2 linked regions of the Halorhodospira halochloris genome follow. The protein of the gene in region 2 interacts with the protein of the main gene of each other region in a pairwise test. Links are inferred from orthologs where the notes say so. Each region holds a gene or a part of one and is shown on either strand. Other genes may lie near its edges. The genes, in order: HH1059_RS00050 and clpB.

What was found.
Region 1: the proteins of clpB (region 2) and HH1059_RS00050 interact in binary tests that used the Escherichia coli proteins (3 or more experiments, as listed by UniProt). The link is inferred for Halorhodospira halochloris from one-to-one orthologs.

The regions. Positions count from the first base shown.
Region 1 is NZ_AP017372.2:10,606-13,843, forward strand. The notes cover bases 138-3,055. They hold HH1059_RS00050 (sulfurtransferase TusA family protein), read left to right. Parts: upstream 138-1,438; coding sequence 1,439-1,672; downstream 1,673-3,055. Other genes in these bases: glyQ (glycine--tRNA ligase subunit alpha), read right to left, coding at 138-261; HH1059_RS00045 (tRNA (5-methylaminomethyl-2-thiouridylate)-methyltransferase), read left to right, coding at 387-1,442; glnA (glutamate--ammonia ligase), read left to right, coding at 1,790-3,055. Outside these bases: more of glyQ, read right to left, coding at 1-137; more of glnA, read left to right, coding at 3,056-3,205. UniProt on the Escherichia coli protein: Involved in thiosulfate metabolism.
Region 2 is NZ_AP017372.2:240,188-243,664, forward strand. What follows is about bases 243-3,399. They hold clpB (ATP-dependent chaperone ClpB), read left to right. Parts: upstream 243-583; coding sequence 584-3,199; downstream 3,200-3,399. Other genes in these bases: HH1059_RS01095 (diguanylate cyclase), read left to right, coding at 243-423; HH1059_RS01105 (FmdB family zinc ribbon protein), read left to right, coding at 3,320-3,399. In the rest of the region: more of HH1059_RS01095, read left to right, coding at 1-242; more of HH1059_RS01105, read left to right, coding at 3,400-3,477. UniProt on the Escherichia coli protein: Part of a stress-induced multi-chaperone system, it is involved in the recovery of the cell from heat-induced damage, in cooperation with DnaK, DnaJ and GrpE. Acts before DnaK, in the processing of protein aggregates.

The sequences.
Region 1 (3,238 bases), 230 kb from region 2 along the record:
TTTGAGCACTACCTGATACTGGTAATAGTGTTGGAGTCGATTAGGGTTCTCCCCGTAGCGACCATCAGTAGGGCGACGTGAAGGCTGAACGTAAGCGGCATGCCAGGGTTCAGGACCTATAGCGCGTAAAAAAGTAGAAGGATGGAAAGTGCCCGCCCCAACTTCCATATCAAGGGGTTGGACTATTACGCACCCCTGCTCTGCCCAAAACTCTTGCAGTGCAAGTATCAGTTCCTGAAAATCCTGCGGTAGCTGCGCCAAGCTCGCCTCCGTATCAGTGCTTGTTTAGGCGGGCAGTATAATGGGTTTTGGCCTGTCACCAAATACCATGGGGCTGTATAATCGCGATCTGCTAAAAATGAATGACGTAATTAGTACAAGGATCTATGACCGCAAAGCGTAAAGCACTTGCCCTCATCTCTGGTGGCCTTGATTCCATGCTTGCTGCTCGAGTTATCCAGGATCAGGGTATCCATGTTGAGGGTGTTAATTTCTACACTGGCTTTTGTGTTGAAGGCCATACCCATGCCATCCGCAACAAAGATCAGCATCGACCCAAGCAGAACAATGCGCTGTGGGTAGCTGAGAAACTCAACATGCGCCTGCATATTGAGGATGTGATTGAAGAGTACAAGGAAGTCTTAACGAATCCGCGCTATGGTTATGGAGCAAACCTAAACCCCTGTCTTGATTGCAAGATATTCATGGTACGCAAGGCAAGGGAGTGGATAGAAGCCAACGGTTTTGACTTTATTATAACCGGCGAAGTAGTAGGTCAACGTCCGAAGTCACAGAAAAAGAAACTCCTCCCCATAATCTCTGACGAGTCAGAAGCCGAAGATCGGCTGCTCCGGCCACTCTCGGCGAAGCTGCTTGAACCATCTCTGCCTGAGCGTGAGGGTTGGGTTGATCGTGACCAGCTATTTGACTTTCATGGCCGCAGCCGCAAGCCGCAAATGGCACTAGCGCGCCAGCTTGGCATGCAAGAGTGGGCACAACCTGCAGGCGGGTGTTGCTTCCTGACTGATGAGAAATACTCGGCTAAGCTAAGCGATCTGTGGCGCTCACGTGGGGCAAAAAACTATGATATGGAAGATATCATGATGCTCAAAGTCGGTAGACACTTGCGTCCGCGGGAAAGGTTCAAACTGATCATTGCTCGAGATGAGGGAGAGACAAATTATCTAAAAGGCTACCGTGACCGGTTTACATCTTTCCAAACAGTTAGCCATAGCGGACCGATTGCCCTGCTCGATGGCCATATCGAAGAAGGCGACATAAATCTTGCAGCGCGCATAGTCGCCCGTTTCTCATCCGGAAGGAGTGAGGCGCAGGTGGAGCTTGAAACCGCCGCACCCGATGGCAGTACTGAGCGGCTAACGGTTGCGCCTCTCCCGGCAGATCAAGTACCCGATCATTGGTATATCGGAGGGAAAGCTTGAAACGTGACTTACTTGACTGCCGCAATCTCCTCTGTCCCATGCCAGTCATCCGCACGCAAGCATCAATCGCACGGATGCAGCCAGGCGATGAACTGGAAGTTATCGCGACCGACCCTGGTGCATTACAGGACATACCAGCCTGGTGTCGAGTTCATGGCCACGAGCTGCTTGACACCTGGGAGGATGGCAAAGAAATCCACTTGCTGATTCGTGCAAATGCCCCACAATAGTGCCCAGGTATGGCGCGTTGCCCATTTTTTGAGCAGCAGCTGTGCGGTAATAGCTGTCGGGCATTCGCCCCTATAGATACTTAACCACGATTTATAACCAAAAGAGGCAAGTTGACAATGGCACGCACTGCAGAAGAAGTACTCAAATTGATGAGCGACGAAGATGTGAAATTCGTCGACCTTCGCTTTACCGATACCCGCGGCAAGGAAATGCACGTCACCATCCCTGCCGACCAAGTGGACGAGGAGTTATTCGAAGATGGCACCATGTTCGATGGCTCCTCAATTCAGGGCTGGAAAGGCATTCAGGAATCGGACATGATCATGTTGCCGGATCCGGATTCAGCCACGCTCGACCCATTCTATGATGAGCCGACACTAAATCTAGTTTGCGATATCCTCGAACCCAGTACACTGCAAGGCTACGACCGTGATCCGCGTTCCGTTGCCCGCCGTGCCGAGGCTTATCTGGCTTCGAGCGGAGTTGGGGATAGCGCACTTTTCGGGCCCGAACCGGAGTTCTTCGTCTTTGACGATGTGCGTTGGGGCGCTGATATGAGTGGCTCATTTTATCAAATTGACTCTGAGGAGGCAGGCTGGAACTCTGAGCGCGTCTATAAGGACGGCAATATCGGCCATCGACCGAGCGTTAAGGGTGGGTATTTCCCGGTTCCGCCCGTCGACTCCCTGCACGATATTAGAGCCGCGATGTGTCAAGCAATGGCCGACATGGGACTTGAGCCTGAGGTGCACCACCACGAAGTTGCCACAGCTGGACAATGTGAGATTGGAGTCGCTGCACGCACTTTGGTAAAAAAGGCAGACGAGCTGCAAATCCTTAAGTATTGCGTCCATAACGTTGCCCATGCTTACGGCAAAACGGCTACGTTCATGCCCAAGCCGCTAGTCGGCGACAATGGCAGCGGTATGCATGTTCATCAGTCGATATCGAAAGGAGGCCGCAACATCTTTAGTGGCGACCAGTATGGTGGGCTCTCAGAAGAAGCGCTTTACTATATCGGTGGTATCATAAAACACGCCAAGGCTATCAACGCCTTCGCCAACGCCTCGACAAATAGCTATAAGCGCCTTGTCCCCGGGTTCGAAGCACCGGTGCTGCTAGCCTATTCAGCACGCAACCGTTCGGCATCGGTTAGAGTTCCCTACGTTACTAACCCAAAAGCGCGACGCATTGAGGTTCGCTTTCCCGATCCGACCGGCAATCCTTATCTGGCTTTCGCCTCAATGCTCATGGCTGGGCTTGATGGTATTCGCAATAGGCTCCATCCGGGCGAAGCAATGGACAAGGACCTCTACGATTTGCCGGCAGAGGAGGAGAAACAGATTCCGCGGGTTGCAATCCAGCTTGATGAGGCGCTGGAAGCCCTCGACAACGACCGCGAGTTCCTCAAACAAGGCGGAGTCTTTTCCGATGATATGATCGACGCCTATATTGAGTTAAAGATGGAAGATGTAACCCGCATGCGGATGACTACCCACCCCGTGGAATTCGATCTCTATTACAGCTGTTAACTTACGCCGCATCGGCATCGCAGCAATGGAGGG
Region 2 (3,477 bases):
ACTTCTGAGCGTACTAAGCAGCCACTGGCAGCGCTTGTGGTTGATCTGGATCATTTCAAGCAGATCAACGATGATTTTGGCCATGCAGCTGGTGATGCGGCCCTGCGCTCAGTCGCCGGCATGCTCGGTGAGTCGGTGCGCCGCGCCGATCTGCTTGCTCGAGCCGGTGGCGAAGAGTTCTATATCCTCTCGCTGGGTCTCGATCTGGAAGGAGCGAAAAAATTCGCCGAACGTATCCGCACGTCACTAGAACAGCTGGAAGTGCGCTACGCCGGTCAAAGGATTGCCATCTCTGCGAGCATCGGTGTAGCCAGTTTCTCTCCGCCGCCTTCGGTGGAGGTGCTAGTTGAGGCAGCCGATCTAGCAATGTATGCGGCCAAGAAAAGCGGTCGTAACAACGTAAAGCTGGCTACTCAGGATTGAAATAGCCGCCAACCTCCCCCACTTATCCGTACAGAGGTAGCTAAGCCTGCTTGTTGACGACGAGTGTCTAAGTAGTGATGGCACTGATAGTCGGCTTGTGAGCAGGGAGCAGCTGGAGAATATTTCACCGGGGCTGTAGGCCTTGTAGGGGGTGATAGGTATGAGAACAGATAAGCTTACAACTAAATTTCAGATGGCGCTCGGCGATGCCCAGAGCTTGGCTGTAGGGCGCGATCATCAATTCATCGAGCCGATCCACTTGATGCTGGCAATGCTAGATCAGGAAGGCGGCGGGGTGCGGCCACTGCTCCAGCAGGCTGGAGTCAGCATCAACAAGTTGCGTTCGCAGCTTGGCGAGGCGCTTGATCAGCTGCCGCAGGTCAGTGGTGCTGAAGGTGATGTCCATCTGTCCAATGAACTCGCGCGCCTGCTCAATGTTACCGATAAGCTGGCGCAGAAACGCAAGGATCAATACCTCTCGAGCGAGCTCTTCATGCTCGCCGCGCTGGAAGATGGTAAAACTCAGCTGGCCAAGATCCTGCAGAGCGCTGGTGCTGCAAAAGAGCCTTTAGAGCAGGCCATTGATCAGATGCGCGGCGGTGAAACGGTTGATGACCCGAGCGCTGAGGATCAGCGCGAGGCCTTGGAGAAGTACACCATCGATCTAACCGAGCGCGCCGAGCAGGGCAAACTTGACCCGGTAATCGGCCGTGACGATGAGATTCGGCGCACGGTCCAGGTGCTGCAGCGGCGGACTAAGAACAATCCGGTCCTCATCGGTGAGCCGGGCACCGGCAAGACGGCGATTGTCGAGGGGCTAGCACAGCGCATAGTCAATGGTGAGGTCCCTGAAGGGCTGAAGGAGAAGCGCGTCCTGTCGCTCGATCTTGGCGCCTTGCTCGCGGGTGCTAAGTACCGTGGCGACTTCGAAGAGCGACTCAAGGCCCTGCTCAAAGAGGTCGGTCAACAGGAAGGCAAGGTTATCCTGTTTATCGATGAACTTCACACCATCGTCGGCGCCGGTAAGGCCGAAGGGGCGATGGACGCGGGCAACATGCTCAAGCCTGCCCTAGCTCGGGGCGAGTTGCATTGCATTGGGGCAACCACACTTAACGAATATCGCCAGAACATCGAAAAAGATGCTGCCCTAGAGCGCCGCTTCCAGACCGTTCTGGTAGATGAGCCGAGCGTCGAGGATACAGTAGCCATCCTGCGTGGCCTCAAAGAGCGCTATGAGGTGCACCACGGTGTCGAGATAACGGATCCAGCCATCGTCTCCGCAGCAACTCTGTCGCATCGGTATATAACCGACCGCAATCTGCCGGATAAGGCCATCGATTTAGTCGATGAGGCGGCCTCACGCATACGCATGGAGATAGACTCCAAGCCCGAGTCTATGGATCGTCTTGAGCGGCGGCTGATCCAGCTCAAGATAGAGCGCGAAGCGCTCAAGAATGAAATCGATGACGCCTCCAAGAAGCGCCTGTCAACATTAGAGAGCGAAATCGAGCAACTCGAGCAAGAGTACCGCAACCTGGAAGAGATATGGGGCTCAGAAAAGGCTGCTGTGGAAGGGACGCAATCGATCAAAGAGGAGCTTGAGCGTGCCCGTCAGGAGGTAGAGGCGGCGCGCCGGGCTGGCGATCTGCAGCGTATGTCGGAGTTGCAGTACGGGCGCATACCGGAGCTGGAGCGGCAGCTGGATATGGCCTCACAGGCTGATATGTACGATATGAAGCTGCTGCGCAATAAGGTCACCGACGAGGAGGTGGCCGAGGTGGTTTCGAAGTGGACCGGCATCCCGGTCTCTAAGATGCTCGAGGGTGAGCGTGACAAGTTGTTGCGCATGGAGCAGGCCCTGCATGAGCGGGTTGTTGGTCAAGATGAGGCCATCGGGGCAGTGGCAAATGCGATCCGCCGCTCCCGCGCCGGTCTGTCTGATCCGAACCGTCCTAACGGCTCTTTCCTCTTCCTTGGCCCGACAGGGGTCGGCAAGACCGAGCTTTGTAAGGCGCTGGCCGAGTTCCTCTTCGATACCGAAGAGGCGATGCTGCGCGTCGACATGTCTGAATTTATGGAAAAACACTCAGTAGCTCGCCTTATCGGTGCGCCGCCGGGGTACGTCGGTTATGAAGAAGGGGGCTATTTGACCGAGCACGTCCGGCGTAAACCCTATTCAGTTGTCCTGCTTGATGAGGTGGAGAAGGCGCACGCCGATGTCTTTAACGTCCTGCTCCAGGTCCTCGATGATGGCAGGCTCACCGATAGCCATGGGCGAACGGTAGATTTCCGTAACACGGTAATTGTCATGACCTCTAACCTTGGTTCTGAGGTGATCCAGAGCATGGCTGGAGAGGAAGAGGAAGACTACCAGCGTATGCGCGCATCGGTTATGGAGATCCTCAGCACCCATTTTCGGCCTGAGTTCATTAACCGGGTTGACGATGTGGTAGTCTTCCGGCCGCTGTCGCGCGAACAGATTCGCACAATTACCCAGATCCAGGCGCACTATCTCAGTGAGCGGTTAGCCGAGCGCGAGATGGCCCTGGAGCTTACCGATGCCGCAATCGATAAGATTGGCGAGGCCGGCTTCGATCCGGTCTATGGCGCGCGCCCGCTGAAGAGGGTATTGCAGAACCGGGTCGAAAACGCCTTAGCCCGTGAGCTCCTTGAGGGGCGCTTCGGCCAGGGTGATCGAATCAAGGTCGACTTCCGCGACGGTGATTTTGTCTTCGAGCGCAGTGACGCGATCGAAGGCGAGTTGGTGGCAGAATAACCCATGAGTTGAACAAGTATCCGCCGCATTCCGCGACTCAATTTCCGTTAGGAAATGGGTCGTCGGAGGCTTCAAATGCCCTATGGGACAAGAAAAACACAATAAGAGGATGGTAAGCCCATGCCTATCTATGAATATCAGTGCAACAGCTGTGGACATCGGTTAGAGGCGATCCAGGCGGTATCTGATGAGCCGCTCAGCTATTGTCCGGAGTGTCAGGAGGCCCAGCTTAAACGGCTCGTTTCGGCGGTAGCCTTTCAACTCAAGGGAACTGGATG